4 regions of the Mesorhizobium sp. B2-8-9 genome follow, and region 1 is predicted to be linked to each of the others. Evidence: predicted binding sites of a transcription regulator. Region 1 holds the regulator's gene; each other region holds the start of a gene.

The links. Region 1 encodes PhoB, which activates phosphate uptake and scavenging genes when phosphate is short. Its sites were predicted from a motif close to TGTCATNNANCTGTCAT; they were not measured.
Region 2: a site for PhoB is predicted at 4,347-4,363, ahead of ppk2 (polyphosphate kinase 2). Genes of this name have one in related genera too.
Region 3: a site for PhoB is predicted at 2,160-2,176, ahead of FJ423_RS18010 (DUF1045 domain-containing protein). Genes of this name have one in related genera too.
Region 4: a site for PhoB is predicted at 4,136-4,152, ahead of FJ423_RS25130 (ceramide glucosyltransferase). Genes of this name have one in related genera too.

Annotation. Positions count from the first base shown of each region.
Region 1 covers NZ_VFTQ01000041.1:22,831-28,554, forward strand. Annotated here, with positions in the region: gene pstS (phosphate ABC transporter substrate-binding protein PstS) at 1-554, shown strand, start outside; gene pstC (phosphate ABC transporter permease subunit PstC) at 618-1,604, shown strand; gene pstA (phosphate ABC transporter permease PstA) at 1,608-2,459, shown strand; gene pstB (phosphate ABC transporter ATP-binding protein PstB) at 2,456-3,259, shown strand; gene phoU (phosphate signaling complex protein PhoU) at 3,280-3,987, shown strand; gene phoB (phosphate regulon transcriptional regulator PhoB) at 4,004-4,693, shown strand; gene FJ423_RS30540 (ROK family protein) at 5,022-5,724, opposite strand, start outside.
Region 2 covers NZ_VFTQ01000010.1:40,553-46,276, forward strand. Annotated here, with positions in the region: gene FJ423_RS14360 (DUF423 domain-containing protein) at 1-17, opposite strand, end outside; gene FJ423_RS14365 (MFS transporter) at 57-1,304, opposite strand; gene FJ423_RS14370 (GntR family transcriptional regulator) at 1,413-2,078, shown strand; gene FJ423_RS14375 (glycosyl transferase family 90) at 2,178-3,149, shown strand; gene FJ423_RS14380 (aldo/keto reductase) at 3,155-4,198, opposite strand; gene ppk2 (polyphosphate kinase 2) at 4,450-5,370, shown strand; gene FJ423_RS14390 (dihydrofolate reductase family protein) at 5,552-5,724, opposite strand, start outside.
Region 3 covers NZ_VFTQ01000014.1:86,862-92,585, reverse strand. Annotated here, with positions in the region: gene iolE (myo-inosose-2 dehydratase) at 1-602, shown strand, start outside; gene FJ423_RS18020 (DUF3329 domain-containing protein) at 667-879, shown strand; gene iolB (5-deoxy-glucuronate isomerase) at 1,257-2,069, shown strand; gene FJ423_RS18010 (DUF1045 domain-containing protein) at 2,315-3,022, shown strand; gene FJ423_RS18005 (alpha-D-ribose 1-methylphosphonate 5-triphosphate diphosphatase) at 3,145-4,284, shown strand; gene phnN (phosphonate metabolism protein/1,5-bisphosphokinase (PRPP-forming) PhnN) at 4,281-4,907, shown strand; gene FJ423_RS17995 (ATP-binding cassette domain-containing protein) at 5,109-5,724, opposite strand, start outside.
Region 4 covers NZ_VFTQ01000025.1:87,343-93,066, forward strand. Annotated here, with positions in the region: gene FJ423_RS25110 (aspartate aminotransferase family protein) at 156-1,355, shown strand; gene argF (ornithine carbamoyltransferase) at 1,372-2,283, shown strand; gene FJ423_RS25120 (Hsp33 family molecular chaperone) at 2,408-3,436, shown strand; gene apaG (Co2+/Mg2+ efflux protein ApaG) at 3,639-4,031, opposite strand; gene FJ423_RS25130 (ceramide glucosyltransferase) at 4,377-5,522, shown strand; gene FJ423_RS25135 (O-succinylhomoserine sulfhydrylase) at 5,605-5,724, opposite strand, start outside.

The DNA.
Region 1 (5,724 bases):
TCAACTTCAGCTACTACCTGGCCGACGTCAGCGCCGACTGGAAGTCGAAGGTCGGCGTCAACACCGCGCTCGAGTGGCCGGTGGGCATCGGCGCCAAGGGCAATGAAGGCGTTGCCAACAACGTGTCGCAGACCGGCGGCGCGATCGGCTATGTCGAATACGCCTATGCCAAGCAGAACAAGCTGACCTACACCGACCTGATCAACAAGGACGGCAAGAAGGTCGAGCCGACCGCCGCCGCGTTCTCGGCCGCTGCGGCCAATGCCGACTGGAGCTCGCAGCCGGGCTACGGCGTCATCCTGGCCAACCAGGCCGGCGCCGAATCCTGGCCGATGACCTCCGCCACCTGGATCCTCGTCTACAAGAAGCCCGACGACGCCGCGGCGACGACCGAAGCGCTCAAGTTCTTCGCCTGGTCTTATGCCAAGGGCGACGAGCTGGCCGCCGGGCTGGACTATGTTCCGATGCCCGAGGCGGTCGTGAAGAGCGTCGAGGAAATGTGGAGCAAGGACATCGTCGACGCGAACGGTAAGCCGCTCTACTCCGGCATGTAATTCCCGCAAAATAGGGAGGGCGTCTACGGCGCCCTCCTGTCTCTTCGAAATGCGAGGGGCTAAATGACAGCCGTTTCCGAAGCCGCGACATCGTCCGCCATGCGGACCAGAGAAGCGACGGTGCGCCGCTTCGCCGTCACCGACATGGTTTTCCGGACGGCGACGCGCCTTTCCGCCATCCTCGTGCTCGTTCTGCTCGGCGGGGTCGCGATCTCGCTGGTCGCCGGATCGTGGGAGGCCCTGTCGAAGTTCGGCTTCTCCTTCCTGACCACCGAATCCTGGAACCCGGTCACCGAGAATTTCGGCGCGCTCGCGCCCATCTACGGCACCATCGTCACTTCGGCCATCGCCATTCTCATCGCCGTGCCGATCGGCATCGGTATCGCCATCTTCCTGACCGAGCTTTGTCCGCGCCCGCTCAGGCGTCCGATTGGCATCGCCGTCGAGCTGCTCGCCGGCATTCCCTCGATCATCTACGGCATCTGGGGCCTGTTCGTCTTCGCGCCGTTCCTGCAGACGACTGTGCAGCCCTTCATCATCAGTCTTTTCCACGGCATACCGGGGCTCTCCAGCCTGTTTGCCGGTCCGCCCTACGGCATCGGCTTGCTGACCTCGTCGCTGATCCTCGCCATCATGGTGCTGCCTTTCATCACCTCGATCACCAAGGACGTGTTCGACACGGTGCCGGCGGTGCTGAAGGAATCGGCCTACGGCATCGGCTGCACGACCTGGGAAGTGACCCGGCGCGTGACCATCCCCTATACCCGCATCGGCATCATGGGCGGCGTCATGCTCGGCCTCGGCCGCGCGCTCGGCGAGACGATGGCCGTCACCTTCGTCATCGGCAACGCGCACCGCATCAGCGCCTCGCTGTTTGCGCCGGGCACGACGATCTCGGCGACCATCGCCAACGAATTCACCGAAGCCGACGGCAACCTCTATACATCCTCGCTGGTATCGCTCGGCCTGATCCTGTTCATCATCACCTTCATCATCCTCGCGCTCGCACGCTACATGCTGTTGCGCATCGATAGCCGCACAGGAGCCTGACCGATGTCGACTGCCGCATCGCTTCACCAAAGCCGCAAGCGCAAGAATGCCGTGATGATGACGCTGTGCGTCGTCGCGGCGGGCATCGGGCTGGCCTGGCTGGCGCTGATTCTCGGCGCCCTGCTCTACAAGGGGCTTTCCGGGGTGTCGCTCTCCGTGTTCACGGAAATGACGCCGCCGCCCGGCGATGCCGGCGGCCTGCTCAATGCCATCTACGGCAGCATCGTCATGACGATCATCGGTATCGTCGTCGGCACGCCGATCGGCGTGCTGGCCGGCACCTACATGGCCGAATACGGACGCTTCTCGAAGCTTACGACGGTGGTGCGCTTCATCAACGACATCCTCTTGTCGGCGCCTTCCATCATCATCGGCCTGTTCGTCTACGAGCTGATGGTGCGGCCGATGGGGCACTTCTCGGCGATTGCCGGCGCGGTCGCGCTGTCGATCCTGGTGATCCCCGTCGTGGTGCGCACCACCGAGGACATGCTGAACCTTGTGCCCAACGCGCTGCGCGAAGCAGGCACCGCCATCGGAGCACCGCGCTGGGTAGTGATCCGCTCGGTTGCCTATCGCGCGGCGCTCTCCGGCATCGTCACCGGCATCCTTTTGGCGATTGCCCGCATCTCCGGCGAGACGGCGCCGCTTCTCTTCACCGCGCTCAACAACCAGTTCTGGTCGAGCAATCTCAATGCGCCGATGGCCAGCCTGCCGGTAACCATCTTCCAGTTCGCTCTCAGCCCCTACGAGGAATGGCAGCAACTGGCCTGGACGGGCGCACTCATAATCACCCTGACGGTTCTCGGGCTGAGCATCATCGCCCGCAGCCTAACCGGACGCAGAGAGGACAGATGAAACCGATGTTGTCCACCGACCTGAACGCAGCCGACACGACCGTCGAGAAGGCCAAGATCGAGGTCAAGAACCTCAATTTCTACTATGGCCAGTCGAAGGCGCTGAAGGACATCAACCTGTCCCTGCCCGAGCGCAGCGTGACCGCCTTCATCGGCCCGTCGGGCTGCGGGAAGTCGACGCTGCTGCGCGTGCTCAACCGCATCTACGAGCTCTATCCGAAGCAGAGCGCCGAGGGCCAGGTGCTGCTCGACGGCAAGAACATCCTCGACCGCTCGCAGGACCTCAACCTGCTCAGGACCAAGATCGGCATGGTGTTCCAGAAGCCGACGCCGTTCCCGATGTCGATCTACGAGAACATCGCTTTCGGCGTCAGGCTCTATGAGAAGATCAGCAAGGCTGAGATGGACAGCCGCGTCGAGCAGGCGCTGAAGCGGGCAGCACTCTGGAACGAGGTCAAGGACAAGCTCAACGCCAGCGGCCTCAGCCTCTCGGGCGGCCAGCAGCAGCGCCTGTGCATCGCCCGTACCGTTGCTGTGAAGCCCGAGGTCATCCTGCTCGACGAGCCGGCCTCGGCGCTCGATCCGCTGTCGACCGCCAAGATCGAGGAACTGATCGACGAGCTGCAGGCCGACTACACGATCGTCATCGTCACCCACAACATGCAGCAGGCGGCGCGCGTGTCGCGGCAGACGGCGTTCATGTATCTGGGCGAGCTGGTGGAGTTCGACCGGACCGAGAAGATCTTCACCTCGCCCCGCGAAAAGCGCACGCAGGACTACATCACCGGCCGCTTCGGCTGAGCTCATACGAGGACATCATCATGGCCGAACATACCGTCGCTTCCTTCGACGAGGATCTGAGGCAGATCAGCCGGCTCATCAACGACATGGGCGATCTCGCCGCCTCCATGGTCGGCGCTTCGACCAAGGCCCTGCTCGAGACCGACAATGCCATGGCGCAGCGCGTCGTTTCCGACGATGCCATCATGGACGCGCGCCAGCGCGAGCTCGACGACCGCGCCATCACGCTGATCGCCAAGCGCCAGCCGATGGCCGACGACCTGCGCAACGTGGTCGGCTCGATCCGCATGGCGGGCGACCTCGAACGCATCGGCGACCTCGCCAAGAACATCGCCAAGCGCGTCGGCTCGGTCGGCGTCAGCGCCGCGCCGCGTGACCTCACGCATTCGATCGATTCCATGGCGCAGCTGGTGCTGATCCAGGTCCAGGCCGTGATCCAGGAATATACGGTGGGCGACGCCACGGCGCTGGCCAAGCTTCGCAATGACGACGAGCGCATCGACGTCAAATACACATCCGTCTTCCGGGAGCTCCTGACCTACATGATGGAAGACCCGCGCAACATCACCGCTTGCACGCATCTTCTGTTCTGCGCCAAGAATCTCGAGCGCATCGGCGACCATGTGACCAACATTGCCGAGAACGCCTATTATGTGCTGACCGGCACGCAATTGCCCGCGAATCGTCCCAAGCAGGACGAGACGACAATGTCGGCGCCGGCGGCCTGACGAAGGGTACCTGCCAATGATCGCGCCACGCATCATGGTGGTGGAGGACGAGGAGCCGCTTGGGGTGCTGCTCCGCTACAATCTCGAATCCGAGGGTTACCAGGTCGAAGTGGTGACCCGCGGCGACGAGGCCGAAATCCGCCTTCAGGAAAACGTTCCCGACCTGCTCGTGCTCGACTGGATGGTGCCGGCGGTTTCCGGCATCGAGCTCTGCCGGCGCCTCAGGATGCGGCCCGAGACCGAGCGGCTGCCGATCATCATGCTGACCGCGCGGGGCGAAGAAAGCGACCGTGTGCGCGGCCTCTCGACCGGCGCCGACGACTATCTGGTCAAGCCGTTCTCGACGCCGGAGTTCATGGCGCGCGTCAAGGCGCTGCTGCGCCGCGCCAAGCCGGAGGTGCTGTCCAGCGTGCTCAAAGTCGGCGACATCGTGCTCGACCGCGAGTCGCACCGCGTCTACCGCAAGAAGAGCGAGATCAGGCTCGGCCCGACCGAGTTCCGGCTGCTGGAATTCATGATGCGTCATCCCGGCCGGGTGTTCTCGCGCAGCCAGCTGCTCGACAATGTCTGGGGCGAGACGATCTATATCGACGAACGCACCGTCGACGTCCATGTCGGCCGCCTGCGCAAGGCAGTCAACAACGGCCGCATGCCGGACGTCATCCGCACCATCCGCGGGGCGGGTTACGCGATCAGGGAAGATTAGGGCTAAGGCGCCGAGGCGCTGACGGATTCTGTCTCCAGCGTCGGATCGCGTGCATTGGCGGTTAGTCGAGACGCTTGTGCTTCGTCATCCACGGGCGGAGCAAGGAGCGCAGCGACGCAGCGCAGACCCGAGGATCCATTCCGTGATGTCGATGCGTTGCGACAGTCCAGAATTCTGTGCCGCTGCGCTCGACGCGGGAGGTGGCGGCATGGATTCCAGGGTCTCCGCGACGGAGCTTCGCTCCTGCTCCGCCCTGGAATGACGAAGCTGCGGGGCCTTCGCTAATTTCAAGCGTCTGCTGCTGTCCCCGGACCTCTTCAAGGCTGCCTCAGGCCACGTTCTTTCCCGTCCCCGCTCTCGCCTGGCCTCCGGGTGCGAAAATCTCCTGGTCGACGAAGGTCAGCGCACGCATGGCGCAGCCTTCGCGGATCAGCGGCAGTTCGTTCGGCTCGGTGTCGAAGGAGATCGATTCGGAGTGCTGGCCGCCGGCCGTCTGGGCGATCGCCTCGCGCAGCGCCGGCTCGATCAGGTCGAAGGCGGCCGCGCTGACGCCGACCATGGCGACGGGCGCCGGGTCGATGAGAGCGAACAGGCTGCCGAGACCGAAACCAAGCGCTTCGCCGGCCCGGCGGTAAGCCTCCCGTTCGGGGCCGTCCCTCTCGCGCGCCTTCGCGGCAAGGGCCCGCATGTCAGCGTCGCCGACGTCGACCGGCTCGGCGTCCTCGCTCATTTTCATGGCGCTGCGCCAGATCGCATAGTTGCCGGCATAGGCCTCGACGCAGCCGCGGCGGCCGCAGCGGCAAAGCGCCCCGCCCGGGCGGTGAATCATGTGGCCGAACTCGCCGCCGGAGGAATGCGTGCCGGTGAACAGCGCACCCTTGAGCACGAGACCCATGCCGATGCCGTGCGACAACAGGATGGCGATGAAGTCGTCGCGATAGCGCTCCGGGTCGCGCCATTGCAGCGCCACCGCCATCATGTTGCAGTCGTTCTCCATGGTGGCGGAGATGCCGAACTCCTTCTCTAGGATG
Region 2 (5,724 bases), on a different contig from region 1:
TGCCCGGCAATGCTCATCCTGGATCTCCATGCTGCGGTTGAGGTGGAGGCGCCGGTTTAGGATTCGCCAGCTTCGAGCAGCATATGCCGCGCCCGGCGCGACTGGACAGACCAGTTGTAGGCAGCACCCAGCGCCATCAGCACCGCTGTGCCCAGAAACACCGAGCGCATACCGAAATGTCCGCCGACGAAGCCGCCGGACAGCGGTCCCGCGACCTGGCCGACATATTGCGCCGAGATCGCCAGGCCAAGCACATTGCCGCCGACCCCATCAGGGATATTGTGGCGGATGACGCTGGTGATGCAGGGCAACAGTCCGCCCAGCGCCAGGCCCATCAGGAAGCGCAGGCCGATCAATTGCCAGCCATTGGTGACGTAGGCTTGCGGAATGAGCAGCAATGCCGAGACCGCCAGCGCACCGACCACGACGTTCCAGTGGCCGACGCGGTCGGCGAGTTTTCCCAACCAGGACGAGGACAGGATGGTACCCAGCGCCGCCGCGGACATGACGACGCCTGCGACCATGGTCACCTTGCTCTGGTCCTCGACGAGCTGCTGCACATAGACGGTGATGATCGGCTCGATCGACATGGTGGCGAAGGCGAGCAGCATGCCGGTGGCCAGCATGGCGACGATCGGCCGCTTGTCGGGGATCTGCGACCAGCCGCTTTTCGGCTTCGTCGTCGAGGCGGGCTTGGGCGCCGGCGGGTTCTCCTTGATCAGGAAAGTCGTCGCCAGGAAGGCCAGGAAAATGACGGCGCCGGACAGCAGGAAGGTCGCGCGGATGCCGATCAGCGGCGGCAGCAGGCCGCCCAGCAGCGGTCCGACCAGCGAGCCCGCCGTGATGCCCGCCGCCAGCACGCCCAGCGCCCAGCCGGAGCGCTCCTTGGGCGTCTGCATCGCCACCAGGATCGTTGAACCCGATGAATAACCGCCGGCAAAACCGATCAGCAATCGAAGCAGCACCAGCTGCCAGACGCTCTCAACCATGCCGGTCAACGACATGCAGATCGCCATGCCGAACGAAGCGCGTACCAGCATCAGCTTGCGGCCGTAGCGGTCGCCCAGCCGTCCCCACAAAGGCGCGACCAGCGCGGCCGCGAAGAAGGTCGCGCCATAGGCGATGCCCGACCACTGCACGATCGCCGCGTGGCCCTCGGCGCCGAGCTGCTCGACGTACAGCGGCAGGAACGGAAGAAGCAGCGTCATGGCGACAAGCGTGCTGAACGAGCCGGCGAAGCAGACGGCGAGATTGCGTCGCCAATGGATGTTGAAGCCGCTCTGTTCGGGTTCCTTGGGCGTCATGTCATGCGTGCCAATGCTGGGGTTGTTGCGGATACCAATTTGGGATACCAAGCTGGTATCCGTCAAAATGCGAGCGCCGTCAACGCGGCTTGGAAAACGGGACGACAAATGTCGCAGATGCAAAATGTCGAAAGACAGCTTCGCGAGATGATCCTCGGTTTGGAGATCGGCCCGGGCGAGCGGCTGACCGAGCGCTGGATCGAGAGCCGCTTCGGCGCGTCGCGCACGCCGGTGCGGGCCGCATTGCTGCGCCTGGAGACGGAAGGGCTGATCGGCCGCGACGGCCGCGGCTGGACGGTGGCGCCAATCAACCTTGCCGAACTCGGGCAGATCGCCGTCTACCGCGAGGCGGTCGAAGTCGCGGCGGTTCGCCTCACGGCGGCGCTCGAAGACCGTGGCGGCATCGACGTGATCGCGGCGATGCTCGATTCCTGCGATGCTGAGACGCCGCGCGAGGAGTGGCATCGCGTCGGCCTGGATTTCCACATCGAACTGGCAAGGCTTTCCGGCAACGAGTTTCTGCTCAGGGCAGTGCGCGACGCGATGACCAGGCTGTCGCGTGCGCGCTGGCTGGAGGTGCGCGATGAGAAGGCGCTCGGCCGTGCCTGGGCCGAACATCATGCCATCCTCGCCGCCGTCAGGAGCGCCGATGCCGATGAAGCGGCGCGACTGCTTTCCGCTCACATCGCCGGCAGCCGAGATCGGCTGGTCACCTCATTGCATGACGACCGGCGCGGTTTGCGCGCACGCGGGTTTGCCGTGGTCGCGGCTTGAGGGAAAGCGTCGACACAACGCCGGTTGCATTAGCGGGCTTGCAACATGGCCGGGAGAATGCTGTAGGAGACGAGGGGAACTTGCTGAACTCGCGGACGTATGGCCACACTCTCTCGAACCGCCGCAAAGCTGTTCTATTACGCGCGCAATTTCGCGCGCGACCGCGCACCGCAGTCCCTGTTTCGCGACCGCCTCGCCAGCCGGCTTGAACAGGCCATGCTTTCGGGCAAGACGGTTCGCGAGCGGCTGAACTACTACAACAAGCTGGAACACCCGTTCGTGCCCAGTCCGGACGCCGTAGCCGTCGGCAAGCTGCCGTCCTCTTCCAGCATGTATTATTACGACCTCAAGGAATTCGCGCGCTATTTCGATCCCGGCCTGCTGATCGATTTCGAATTCGGCGACGTTGTCGGGGTTCCGGAGTTCCCGAGGATCGTCAAGGACCGGCCCATCGGCGACGACAATGCGAACGGCGTGCTGATGAAGCTGAACAAGTTCCGTCACTTCTACATGCCGCCCGACAACCTGTCTTTCGCCGCCAAGCGTCCGATGGTGGTCTGGCGCGGTCATCTCAACAATCCGATTCGCACCCGCTTCGTCGAAAAAGCCGCCGACCTGCCGATTTGCGATGCGGGTTCCCACAGGGCCGATGCGCCGGACGGATACCGCAAGCCGTTCCTGAACATCGAGCAGCAGCGACAGTATCGCTACATCGTCTCGCTCGAAGGCAATGATGTCGCGACGAACCTGAAATGGATCATGAGCTCCAATTCACTCTGCCTCATGCCGGAACCGACCTACGAAACCTGGTTCGCCGAAGCCCAGGTCGAGCCCAACGTCCACTATGTGCCCCTGCAGCCGGATTTCTCCGACCTGCTCGACAAGGTGGCCTATTTCGAAAAACATCCCGACGAGGCGGGACGGATAACCGCCGCCGCCAATGCCTATTGCCGCAGATTCGGCAATGAGCAGGACGAGCAGGCGATCTCGCTGCTCGTCCTCTACAAATATTTCGTGCTGAGCGGGCAGATTAAGCCCGACGCGGAAGTCTGGCGCTTTATCGCCGGCTGAGCGTTTTAAGCGTGAGAGCGGTCGAGCACCTCGTCGGCCGGCCCGAAACGATCCCTGGCCGTGAACTGCTGGTGCCAATAGGGATAAAGCACCGGCGGCCGGCTGACGACGTCGAGACGCTGCCGTTCGTCCTCGGCGAGCGACAGGCTTGCCGCGGCGAGGTTGTCCTTGAGCTGCGCCTCGTTGCGCGCGCCGATCACCAGCGAGCTTACGGCCGGTCGGCCGAGCAGCCAGGCAAGCGCCACCTGCGCGCCCGAAACGCCGCGTGCCTTGCCGATGAAGTTGAGCACGTCGACAATGCGCCACAGGCGATCCTCATCGCGGATCGGCGGTTCCGTCCAGCCGCCGATCTGGCGCGCGGTCGGGCTGTCGCGATGGTATTTGCCGGAGAGCAGTCCGCCGGCCAGCGGGCTCCAGACGAGCACGCCGAGGCCCTGGTCGACCGAGATCGGCAGCAATTCGTATTCGGCCTCCCGCGCTTCCAGCGTGTAGTGGATCTGCTGAGTGATGAAACGGGCCTGATGGCGGCTGTCGCTGACGGCAAGAGCCTTCATTACCTGCCAGCCCGACCAGTTGGAGCAGCCGATATAGCGGATCTTGCCCTGATTGACCAAGGTGTCGAGCGCCGCGATCGTTTCCTCGACCGGGGTGAGCCCATCCCATTGGTGGACGAAATAGACGTCGATGACGTCGGTCCTGAGCCGCTTCAGGCTCTTTTCGCACTCGCGGATCAGGTGATGGCGCGACAGGCCTTCGTCATTGGGGCCGGTGCCGATACGCATGCGCGCCTTCGAGGCGATCAGTACATCGTTCTTGCGCTTGCCGCCAAGCGCCTCGCCGATGATCTCTTCCGACAACCCGTTGGAATAGACGTTTGCGGTGTCGATGAGGTTGATGCCGGCATCGATGCAGGTGTCGATGATGCGTTTGGCTTCCGAAAGATCCGAATTGCCGACGGCGGCGAACGGACCGGTGCCGCCGAAGGTCATGGTGCCAAGCGTCAATGTCGAGACTTTCAAGCCGGATCGGCCGAGCGTGCGGTATTCCATGTCGGTCCTCGCAATTTGTTTTGAAGAAGCGCCGTGGCGAGCGCCGGAAAGAGCGAGGGATTTGTAGGACAATTCCCGCCGCTTGTCGCCCCGCTATCGATACGGGGTCGATCACATATCTTCCATATCGATGCAGCTGCCGGGCGATTGCAATAAAACCGTCATTGCGCCTCTGTATCTCAGTCGGCTTACGGAGTGTCCGGCCGGGGCTTCCGAAGCGGTGTTAGCTGACAGGCAGACGGAGCAGCGCGATGAATGAACTGAAACCGAATTCCGGGGCCAAGGACTGGCTGGAGGCCGAGCTCGAGGATACGCTCGACGAGGATTATGAGCTGGAGCTGTCCGAGCCGGCGCTCTCGCTCGAGATCGCCAAGATCTACAAGAAGTCGCATCCGCCCTCCATCGAGCGCATGACCTATTTTCGCGAGCTGCTCAGGCTGCAGTCGGAGCTGATCAAGCTCCAGTCCTGGGTCGCCTACCACAAGAAGAAGCTGGTAGTGGTCTTCGAAGGCCGCGATTCCGCCGGCAAGGGCGGCGTCATCAAGCGCATCACGCAGCGGCTCAATCCGCGCATCGCCCGTGTCGTGGCATTACCGGCGCCGACCGAGCGCGAGAAGTCGCAATGGTATTTCCAGCGCTACGTGCCGCATCTGCCCGCGGGCGGCGAGATCGTGCTGTTCGACCGCTCCTGGTACAATCGCTCCGGCGTCGAGCGGGTGATGGGCTTTGCCAATGGGGACCAAGTCGAGGAGTTCTTCCGCGACGTGCCCGAATTCGAGCGCATGCTGGTCCGTTCCGGAATCACCCTGGTGAAATACTGGTTCTCGATCACCGACGAGGAGCAGCAGATGCGCTTCCTGATGCGCATCCACGATCCGATGAAGCAGTGGAAGCTCTCGCCCATGGACCTGCAGTCGCGTGTGCGCTGGGAGCAATACACCAAGGCCAAGGAAGAGACCTTCGCCCGCACCAACATTCCGGAAGCGCCCTGGTTCATCGTCGAGGGCAACGACAAGAAGCGGGCTCGGCTGAACTGCATCGACCATCTGTTGCAGCAGATGCCCTATGAGGAGGTTCCGCACGAGGAAATCACGCTGCCGGAGCGCGTCTTCAACCCAGAATATGAGCGCCAGGTCCTGCCGCGCGAACTCTACGTGCCGGAGAAGTATTGAGCGCCCTCCTTCTCCCCTTGTGGGAGAAGGTGGATCGGCGCGCAGCGCCGAGACGGATGAGGGGTGTTGGAAGAAATGAGGCGGTGACGATTTCCAGCTCGTCGCCAAGCTGGAGCACCCCTCATCCGACCTCGCTTCGCGAGGCCACCTTCTCCCACAAGGGGAGAAGGAGAAGCTTGGCCTACGCCCGCCCGATCATCACATGCGTGGCATCCGCCGTGGCAACTTGTTCCGTGCATTGATACCCCAGCCTCAGCATGTCGAGCCCGGCGAACAGATGCTCGCCCGAGCCGAGCAGGACAGGCGAGATGGCCAGATGCATCTCGTCGATCAAGCTCTCCTGCAGGTATTGCC
Region 3 (5,724 bases), on a different contig from region 1:
AGGTCGGCCGGTCCATTCAGGGCGACCGCTCCAAGCCTCTGGCCACCAAGCCCAAACTTTCAGACGACGAGATGAAGGCTTATGGCCGGCGCGTCACCGAGTTCGGCGAGTGGTGCGCCGAGCAAGGCATGCCGCTCTCCTACCATCACCATATGGCGGCGGTGGTCGAGACCGAGCCGGAGCTCGACGCCTTCATGCGCAACTCCGGCGAAGGCATTCCGCTGCTGCTCGACGCCGGCCATCTCGCCTTTGCCGGCGGCGACGTGCTGCGCGCCATTGACAATCACCACAAGCGCATCAACCACGTCCATGTGAAGGATGTTCGCATGGGCGTGATCGACGGGCTCGACCGCACGAAACAGTCCTTCCTCGACGCCGTGGCGCTCGGCGCCTTCACCGTGCCGGGCGACGGCTCACTCGATTTCGGCGCCATCGTGCAGCGTTTCGCCGATCATGGCTATGAAGGCTGGTTCGTGGTCGAGGCCGAGCAGGATCCGAAGAAGAACCCGCCGCTCAAGATGGCCCAGGTCGGCCACAAGGAACTTATGCGGGTGATGACGGCCGCCGGCTATACGGTCGAGACGCAGGGTTTTCCGGCCTGAGCAGTGGATTAGTCGGGGCGCCCGGTTTATCCGTTGTGCTTTGGGCAAATCCTGGATTGGCGCGATGAAAGACTATGAGCATCCCTTCTTCCGGCCGCTGTGGCGCCGTATCGCGGTCGTCGCGGTCTGCCTGGTCTGGTCGGTGATCGAATTCGCGTCCGGCACGCCGTTCTGGGGCGTCATCGCGCTGGGCTTCGCCGGCTATGCCGTGTGGCAGTTTTTCTACCTCTATAAGCCGATTGAGGAGAACAAGGCCGAACCCGGACCGAAGGAGTGACTAATCCATGGCTCAGAAGCGTCTACGGATCGGATACTGCGTGCATGGCGGATCGCATGCGTTGGCGATTAGCCGAAACGCCCCTCGCTTCGTCATCCTAGGGCGGAGCAAGGAGCGCAGCGACGTAGCGCAGACCCTAGGATCCATTCCGTGACTTCGAAGCAGCCGCTGCGGTACAGAATTCTGCTCCGCAGCGCCCTTCGATTGAGGTAACGGCATGGATTCTAGGGTCTCCGCGACGGAGCTGCGCTCCTGCTTCGCCCTAGAATGTCGAAGTTTGGAGGCCTCGGCCAATCTCGAAGGTTGTGTTGGTTCTGTCAGCCGGCAAGATCCTTGATCCGCAACCAACGAAGGCCAACGGAATAGGAGAGACAAAAATGTCGAAACTGCTCGTCAAGGCCGACAAAGGCCACGGCCATGTCGCTCACGTCACGCCGCAAAGCGCCGGCTGGACCTATGTCGGTTTCGACCTGCACCGGCTGAAAGCGGGCGAGACGGTGTCCGGCAAAACCGGCGAGCGCGAGGTCTGCCTGGTGTTCGTCACCGGAAAGGGCAAGACATCGGCCGGCGGCAAGGACCTCGGCCTGCTCGGCGAGCGCATGTCGCCCTTCGAAGGCAAGCCGTGGTCGGTCTATGTGCCGCAAGGCGCCGACTGGTCGGTGACCGCCGATACCGAGCTGGAACTCGCCGTCTGCTCGGCGCCCGGCCTCGGTGGCCGTCTGCCGGTGCGCGTCATCGGACCTGACGATCTCGGCCAGGAGGTGCGCGGCAAGGGCACCAACACGCGCTACGTCACCAACATCCTGCCCGAGGGCAAGCCGGCGGATTCGCTGCTGGTGGTCGAGGTGATCACGCCCGGCGGCCACACGTCGAGCTATCCGCCGCACAAGCACGACCAGGACAACCTACCGGCCGAATCCTATCTCGAGGAGACCTATTATCACCGCCTCAACCCGCCGCAGGGCTTTGCCTTCCAACGCGTCTACACCGATGCCGACCGCAACGGCGTGCGCGAGCTGGACGAGGCGATGGCGATCGAGGACGGCGATGTCGTGCTGGTGCCCAAGGGCTATCACCCTTGCGCCGCCTGCCACGGCTACGATCTTTATTACCTCAACGTCATGGCCGGACCGAAGCGGACGTGGAAATTCCACAACGCGGCCGAGCATGAATGGCTGATGAAGGCCTGATCGGCACGCCGGCAAAGCCGTTGGTCCAGCCCGGAAAAATCGTCGGCTAACGAGCTCCGTGCTGGACTTGCCTTCGAAAACCCACGAAAGCTTCGTCAATCCGTCATGGAAATCACCTATGGCAGCGGTTCCGGTGCATGTCGCCGCAAGCGCTCCGGCGTTTGGGCCACGGCTTGCCAAGACAATGACTTGAAGCGCGTCGCATATTCCTTTGGGGCGCGCAGCGCGCTTGACGAGGAACGCCCATGCGCTACGCGATCTACTACACCCCGGGGCAGGACGAGAAGCTGGCGCGCATTGCCGCCAACTGGCTGGGCCGCGACCCGTTCGGCGCGGCGACGCGGCCGGTCGAGGCCGTGGGCGATCTTTCGGCCGCGGAAGTCGCTTTCCATACTGCCTCTGCCCGGCGCTACGGATTCCACGCGACGCTGAAAGCCCCGTTCCGGCTGGCGCCGAACGAGACGGAAGCTTCGCTGCGCGCCGCGCTCGATGCTTTCGCCGAGGCGACGCCGCCTGTGATCATCCCGCGTCTCGTCGTCGGCCAGATCGACGGCTTTTTCGCGCTGGTGCCGGAAGCGCAGTTTGCGCCACTCAACGATTTCGCCGGCGAGGTGGTGCGCGCCTTCGATCCGTTCCGCGCGCCGCTGACGGAGGCCGAGATCGAGCGCCGCAGTCCCGATGCGCTGAAGCCGGACGAGTTCCGCAACCTCTGCCAATGGGGTTATCCTTACGTCTTCGACACGTTCCGCTTCCACATGACGCTGTCGGGGCGGGTCGGGCCACAGGAAAGCCCACGTCTTCGTGCAGCGATCGACGGCCTGTTCGCCGATGTGCTGCGGCAGCCGGTGCCGGTGGATGCGCTGACATTGTTCGTCGAAAGCGAGCCCGGCGCCCCGTTCATGGTGCTTTCCCATCATGCGCTTGGCCGCAGGCCTGCCCGCAAGACCGCATAGGACGGATCAGCGGAAACGCTGAACCGCCCTATCTTTTTGTTTACGCAATTCCGGACGGAAAACCGCAAAGCACTTTTCCTGGAATTGCTCTGAAACGACTGCTTGAGATAGGACCGCCCGAGATGACCGCCGAAACCGTTCTCACCAATGCCCGCATCGTGCTGCCCGATGAAATTGTCGAGGGCTCGCTGTTGTTGCGCGACGGCCTGATTGCCGCCGTCGAGCCGGGGGCTGCCCGCGCCGGCGAGGACATGGGCGGCGACTACATCATCCCAGGTCTTGTCGAGCTGCACACCGATCACCTCGAAGGCCACTACGCGCCGCGCCCGAAAGTGCGCTGGAACCCGATCGCCGCCGTGCTTGCCCATGACGCCCAGGTGGCGACCGCCGGCATCACGACGGTGCTCGACGCCTTGCGCGTCGGCATGGACGAGGATGCCGACCTGAAATCTGACGACGTTCGCAAGCTGGCCGACGCGATTGAGGACAGCGTGCGCCAGGACAGGCTCAGGGCCGACCATTTCATCCATCTGCGCTGCGAGGTCTCGGCGCCGGACTGCCTCGAGGCTTTCGCCAATTTCGAGACCGACGAGCGGGTTAAGCTCGCCTCGCTGATGGATCACGCGCCCGGACAGCGCCAGTTCGTCAACCTCGAGACCTATGCCTACTACTACCAGCGCAAGCTGAAGCTGACGGACCGCGACTTCCAGAAATTCTGCGAGAAGCGGATGGCCGAATCGGCCCGCAATTCCGGTCCGAACCGCGTCTTCATCTCGGCCGCCTGCCAGGAGCGCGGCATCGTGCTGGCGAGCCATGACGACGCGACCGCCGGCCATGTCGACGAAGCGATCGAGCAGGGCGTGCGCGTCGCCGAGTTCCCGACGACGCAAGAGGCGGCCAAGGCCTCGAAAGCCGCAGGCCTCGGCGTGCTGATGGGCGCGCCGAACGTCATGCGCGGCGCCTCGCATTCCGGCAATGTCTCGGCGCGCACGCTTGCCGCCGACGGCCTGCTCGACATCCTTTCATCCGACTACATCCCCTTCAGCCTGATCCAGTCGGCCTTCTTCCTTGGCGATGTCGTCGACGGCATCTCGCTGCCGCAGGCGGTCGCCATGGTCTCGAAGAACCCGGCCGAAGCGATCGGCCTCGCCGACCGCGGCGTCGTCGAGCCCGGCCGCCGGGCCGACCTGGTGCGGGTGCGCGTGGACGACCATGTGCCGGTCGTGCGCACCGTGTGGCGTCAGGGCGGCCGGGTCGCATGATGGTCTCGGCCCTCATCGAGCGCGAGCTGGCCGACAGCCTGCCGATTCGCAACGGCGTCTTCGTCGCGGTGGTCGGCCCGAGCGGCGCCGGCAAGGACACGCTGATCGGCTACGCCAAGGCGCGCTTTGCCGGCGAGACGCGGCTGGAATTCGTGCGCCGTGTCATCACCAGGCCGAGCGACACGGCAAGCGAGGACCACGACACGCTGGCCGATGCCGCCTTTGCCGAGGCGGAGGCGGACGGCGCCTTCTCGCTGTGCTGGGACGCGCACGGCCTGCGCTATGGCCTGCCGGCCGATGTCGACTGGGCCGTGGCCAACGGTCATGTAGCCGTGGCGAATGTCTCTCGATCGGTCATCCCGGCGCTGCGCGAGCGCTACGCCAACCTGGCCGTGGTCGAGATCACCGCCACGCCGGAGATCCTCGCCGAGCGGCTGGCGGCGCGCGGCCGTGAATCGCGCGGCGAAGTGCTTGCCCGCCTGGCGCGGAGCACAAGCGTCAAGCTGACGGGACCGGACGTGACCTCGATCGACAACAGCGGCGACAAGGAAATCGCCGGCGAACGCTTCGCCGAGGTGCTGCGCAAGGCGATGGCGTTCTCGGATCTGTCGGACATGATCTAGCGCTTTCCCTTCTCCCCCTGTGGGAGAAGGTGGATCGGCGCGAAGCGCCGAGACGGATGAGGGGTGCTCCAGCTTGGCGGTGGCTTTCGCCTGGCAGCACCGTTGTGCCCAAACGCCAGCGCCTCGCTCCGTCCAGCACCCCTCATCCGGCCGCTTCGCGGCCACCTTCTCCCACAAGGGGAGAAGGTGAAACGCAGCGCTTCACTTATTGAAGTTGGCGATGAACTGCTTGAACTGCGGCGTCGACGGCCTGGCGAACATCTCCTTCGGTTCGCCGGCCGAATCCACCTCGCCCTTGTGCAGGAACATCACCTTGCTCGACACGTCGCGGGCAAAACCCATCTCATGGGTGACGACCAGCATGGTGCGCCCTTCTTCTGCCAGCGAGCGCATGACGCGCAGCACCTCGCCGACCAGTTCCGGATCGAGCGCCGATGTCGGCTCGTCGAACAGCATCACCTTGGGATTCATCGCCAGCGCGCGAGCTATTGCCGCGCGCTGCTGCTGGCCGCCCGACATGTGGGGCGGATAGTAGTTGCGGCGCTCCCATATACCGACGCGCTTCAGCAATGCCTCGGCCTGCTCCAGGCACTCCGCGCGCGGCCGCTTCAGCACATGCGTCGGCGCGGCGACGAGGTTTTCCAGCACGGTCATGTGCGACCACAGATTGAAGCTCTGGAAAACCATGGCGAGGTTGGCGCGGATCCGCTCCACCTGGCGGATGTCGGCGGGCATCTGGTGGCCGTCGCGACCCCGCTTCATCTTGATGAGCTCGCCGTCCACCCGCACTTCGCCGGAATCCGGGGTCTCCAGGAGA
Region 4 (5,724 bases), on a different contig from region 1:
ACTTGCCGGCCTACTTATGAACCGGCGTGGCGTCAGGGGCTTGCCACGCGCTTCTGCGTGACGTTTTCGTTGACTTCATGGCCGAAAAACATGATAAGCCGCAAAGGCCGCCGCATTGGCGGCTTTTTTGATTTCCGGTTCCGGAGACGCATATAATGAGCGGTTCGGCGCTTTACGAGACCTTTGCCCGCGCACCCCTGGCGTTCGACCGTGGGGAGGGGACCTGGCTGGTCACCGACAAGGGCGAGCGATATCTCGACTTCGCCGGCGGCATCGCGGTGAATTCGCTGGGCCACAGCCATCCGCATCTGGTCGCGGCGCTCACCGGGCAGGCCGCCAAGCTGTGGCACGTCTCCAACCTCTATGAGATCCCGGAACAGCGCCGGCTGGGCGAGCGGCTGACTGAGGCGACCTTTGCAGACAAGGTGTTCTTCACCAATTCCGGTGCCGAGGCACTGGAATGCGCCATCAAGACGGCCAGGCGCTATCAATTCGTCAAGGGCCGTCCCGAGCGCTTCCGCATCATCACCTTCGAGGGTGCCTTTCACGGCCGCACGCTGGCGACGATCGCCGCCGGCGGCCAGTACAAATACCTCGAAGGCTTCGGCCCGAAGGTCGAGGGATTCGACCAGGTGGCTTTCGACGACATCGACGCCGCTGAAAAGGCGATCACGCCGGAGACCGCGGCGATCCTGATCGAGCCGGTGCAAGGCGAGGGCGGCATACGCCCGGTGCCGACGCAATCGCTGAAGCGGCTGCGGCAACTCTGCGACAAGCACGGCCTGCTTTTGATCTTCGACGAGGTCCAGTGCGGCATCGGCCGCACCGGCAAGCTGTTCGCACATGAATGGTCAGGCGTCACGCCCGATCTGATGGCGATCGCCAAGGGCATCGGCGGCGGCTTCCCGATGGGCGCCTGCCTTGCCACCGACGAGGCGGCGACCGGCATGACGGCCGGCGTGCACGGCACGACCTTCGGCGGCAATCCGCTGGCGATGGCCGTCGGCAACGCCGTGCTCGACGTGGTGCTGGCCGGCGGCTTCCTCGAGGACGTGCAGCGCAAGGCGCTGCTTCTGAAGCAGGGCCTTGCGGCGGTGGCCGATGAATTCCCCGACGTCATCGAGGGCATCAGGGGAACCGGCCTTATGCTCGGCCTGAAATGCGCCATGCCCAACGCCAAGGTGAATATGGCGCTGCGCGACCAGCACCTGCTTGCCGTGCCGGCGGGCGACAACGTCATCCGCCTCCTGCCGCCGCTCACCGTCACCGACGAGGAGATCGGCGAGGCGCTGGAGCGCATTCGCGGCGGCGCCAAGCGCCTGACCGACGCGATTGCCGCCGAAGCCGCCAAATAATTTCTGGAACCTGCCGATGAGTGTTCGCCACTTCACCGATCTGTCCGCCGTTTCCGCGGGCGACCTGCGCATCATGCTTGACGACGCGGTGGCGCGAAAGACCAGGCTCAAGGCGGGTGAGCGTTCAAAACCGCTCGATGGCAAGGTGCTGGCCATGATCTTCGACAAGCCGTCGACGCGCACGCGCGTGTCCTTCGATGTCGGCATGCGCCAGCTCGGCGGCGAGACCATCATGTTGACCGGCACCGAGATGCAGCTCGGCCGTTCGGAGACCATCGCCGACACGGCGAAAGTGCTGTCGCGCTATGTCGACGCCATCATGATCCGCACCACCTCGCACGACCGGCTGCTGGAGCTCACCGAGAACGCCACCGTTCCGGTCATCAACGGGCTGACCGACGACACGCATCCCTGCCAGCTCATGGCCGACATCATGACCTTTGAGGAGCATCGCGGTCCGGTGTCCGGCAAGACCTTCGCCTGGACCGGCGACGGCAACAATGTGCTGCATTCGCTCCTGGAGGCCTCGGCGCGGTTTAGCTTCAACCTCAATGTCGCGGTGCCGGAAGGCAGCGAGCCTTTCGAGAAATATGTCGACTGGTCGAAAGCCAATGGCGGCAAGGTCCGGTTTTCCAGGTCCGCCGAGGAAGCCGTCGACCAGGCCGACTGCGTCGTTACCGACAGCTGGGTCTCCATGGGCCAGGAGCATCGCGCCCGCGGCCACAACGTCTTCCTGCCCTATCAGGTCAATGCGGCGCTGATGGCGAAAGCCAAGCCCGATGCATTGTTCATGCACTGCCTGCCGGCGCATCGCGGTGAGGAGGTCACCGACGAGGTGATCGACGGCCCGCATTCGGTGGTCTTCGACGAGGCCGAGAACCGGCTGCACGCCCAGAAGGCGGTGCTGGCCTGGTGTCTGGGCGCGTGAGAAGGGCTGGACCTGACCGCTTCCGGCCCGATCGGGCTCAACTTGATCTGGGGACATGTGATGCCTATTTGCGGGCCATCACGTAAATCGAACGCGCTTCGACGCATGCGGCTCACCGGGCGGCATGGCTGCGCCCCGGAGTATTGTCATGTTGGAAACCCAGACCTTGGCTGAGCATAAACCCCAACTCGGTGAATTCGGCTTCGCCGGCGACGATCACGTCGTGCCTTACGAGGTCGCGCCGCTCGATGTGCGCGGCCGCACCGTGCAGCTCGGGCCGATGCTCGACGCTATTCTGAGCCGCCACGATTACCCCGAGCCGGTCGCCCGCCTGCTGGCGGAAGCCTGCGTGCTCACCGTGCTGCTCGGCACTTCGCTGAAGTTCGAAGGCAAGTTCATCCTGCAGACCCGCACCGACGGTCCGGTCGACATGCTGGTGGCCGATTTCACCACGCCGCATGCGCTGCGCGCCTATGCGCGCTTCGATGCCGACCGGCTGCAGGCGCTGACCGCCGCCGGCGAGACCTCGCAGCAGACGCTGCTCGGCGACGGCGTCTTGGCCTTGACGATCGACCAGGGTGCGCATACGCAGCGCTACCAAGGCATCGTCCAGCTCGACGGCACCTCGCTCGAGGACGCCGCGCGCACCTATTTCCGGCAGTCGGAGCAGATCCCGACCGATATCAAGATGTCGGTCGCCAAGCTGGTCACGCCCGGCCCGGCCGGCGCGCGCGAGCAGTGGCGCGCCGGCGGTATCCTGGCGCAATTCCTGCCGCAGTCGCCGGAACGCATGCGCGTTCCCGATATTTCTGGCGGCGACGGCGATCCGCGTGACGTTGCGGACCAGCCGGCCGACAATTCCTGGCAGGAGTTGCTGGCGCTGCTCGGCACGATCGAGCCGACCGAGTTGATCGACCCGACGGTGGGCGCCGAGCGGTTGCTCTACCGGTTGTTCCACGAACACGGCGTGCGCGTTTTCCGCGGCGTCCCTGTCGCCGACCAGTGCTCCTGCTCGCGCGACAAGATCCGCGGCATTCTCGAAGGCTTTTCGGCTGAGGAGATCAAGGAATCGACCGAGGAGGGCGGCATCCATGTCGCCTGCGAGTTCTGCTCGACCCAATACGACTTCGACCCAGCTGAATTCGCGAAGTGAGCTCTCTTCCTTCTCCCCGTTCCACGGGGAGAAGGTGCCCGAAGGGCGGATGAGGGGCGGCGCCAACGTTGGCGATCATAGCGACACGCTGGCGACGCGGTCGTCCGGCTCCAGGAAAATCTCAGAAGCCCGGCGCCGCCCCTCATTGCCCTGCCGGGCATTTCTCCCCGTGAAACGGGGAGAAAGAGGCTGTCGCCGACGGCTAATTCACCGTGCGCCTTGTCCCCGGCATGTCGAGCGAGAAAGCCGGAATGGCGATATCGAACGTCTCGCCGCGGCCGTTGCGCATCGTGTAGTGGCCGACCATGATGCCTGACGGCGTCGAGAGCGGGCAGCCCGAGGTGTACTGGTAACTGTCGCCGGGATTGAGTTCCGGCTGGTCGCCGACGACGCCGGCGCCGCGCACCTCCTCGACCCGGCCCTGACCGTCGGTGATGTGCCAGTAGCGCGACACAAGCTGCACGAACTCGTCGGAGCGGTTGTCGATCGTCACCTGATAGCCCCAGACATAGCGGTTCTCGGACGGATCGGAGCGGTCCTCCAGATAGAAGGGCCTGACCAGCACTTCGATGTTGCGCGTCACTGCGCGATACATGGGCCACTCCGGTTGCCGCCGCGGAAAATATGTCACGCTCCGCTCTTGATAAACGCAGCGCCGACCATCCTGCCAGCCTTGTAAGTGCAGGTGCCGAAAAACAATGTCATTTAGGTGACACATGACAATGTTGGTGTGCACAAACCGTGCCGGGCGACTCGGACGCTCTGAAAACAGTTGAAACGGCCGCGTGCGGCCTAAAGCAATTCCAGGAAAAGCGCGAGCGGTTAGGCTCGGCGCCTTCGCCGTAGCCTTCCGTCCGGAATTGCGTGAAAACAAGGAGATGGAGTGTGTCGCCGTTTGCGTGAAACGGTGAAACTCTCTATCGGGAGTGACCAGATCTCGATGGAACTGACTATCGCAGCCGGCCTGGCTTCGTCAGCGCTTCTTTCCTTCAATCTCGCCAGCATCCTGCTCGCCTCGTCGCGGCTGAAGCGGCGGCATGTCATCGCGCCGCCCTCCAGCGCGCGACCGCCGGTCTCCATCATCGTGCCGTCGCGTGGCGTCGAGCCGTTCACGCCGGAGACCTTGCAGCGCGCCTTCTCTCTCGATTGGCCGCGCTATGAGCTGATCTTCTGCGTCGCGCATGCCGAAGACCCGGTGGTCAAGCTGATCGATGCGGCGATCGCACGCCACCCCAAAATTCCCGCGCGGCTGCTGATCGGCGACGATCGCGTCAGCGCCAATCCCAAGCTCAACAACTGCGTCAAGGGCTGGCAGGCGGCGCGACACGATTGGGTGATCCTCGCCGATTCCAACGTGCTGATGCCGAGAGACTATGTCCAGCACCTGATGGCGGCATGGCGGCCGGATACCGGCCTCGTCTGCTCGACGCCGATCGGCTCGCGGCCGGACGGGTTTTGGGCCGAAGTCGAATGCACCTTCCTCAACACGCTGCAGGCGCGCTGGCAGTATGCCGGCGAGGCGGTTGGCCTTGGCTTCGCCCAGGGCAAGAGCATGCTGTGGAACAAGCCGATGCTCGATGCCAATGGCGGCATCCAGGCTTTGGCCGCCGAGATCGCCGAGGACGCGGCGGCCACCAAGCTGGTCAACGGCCTGGGGTTCAACGTCAACCTCGTCGCCTCGCCATTCGAGCAGCCGCTCGGCCAGCGCAGGCTCGCCGAGATCTGGTCGCGCCAGACGCGCTGGGCGCGGCTGCGCCGGGTTACCTTCCCACTGTTCTTCGCGCCGGAGATCCTGACTGGCGCTGCGGTGCCGCTGCTGCTGGCGCTGATTGCAGCGGCAAGCGCCGGCGTCAGCCTGCCCACGACGGCCTTGGGCGTGCTGGCGATCGCCTACCTGCCGGAATGGCTGCTGGCCTTTGCGAAGGGCTGGTACCTGTCGCCACGCAGCGTCACCGCGATGATTGTGCGCGATGCCCTGCTACCGGCCATCTGGGCGCGCGCCTGGTTCGGCGGCGCCGTCGAATGGCGCGGCAACGCCATGACCATCCGCACCAAGGCGATGACCGAACTGGAGGAGCTCGCCTAGAGCAATTCCAGGAAAAGTGTGAAACGGTTTTCCGTCCGGAATTGCGGCTCTGGAAGGCTCGGGCCGCGGCGTTCTCAGCCTTCTATTTTGCCGCCTTCAGGGCCTGTTCCACGTCTTCCAGCAGATCGTCGGTGTCCTCCAGGCCAACGGAGAGCCTCAGCGTGCCTGGCCCGATGCCGAGCTCGGCGCGGGCCTCGTCGCT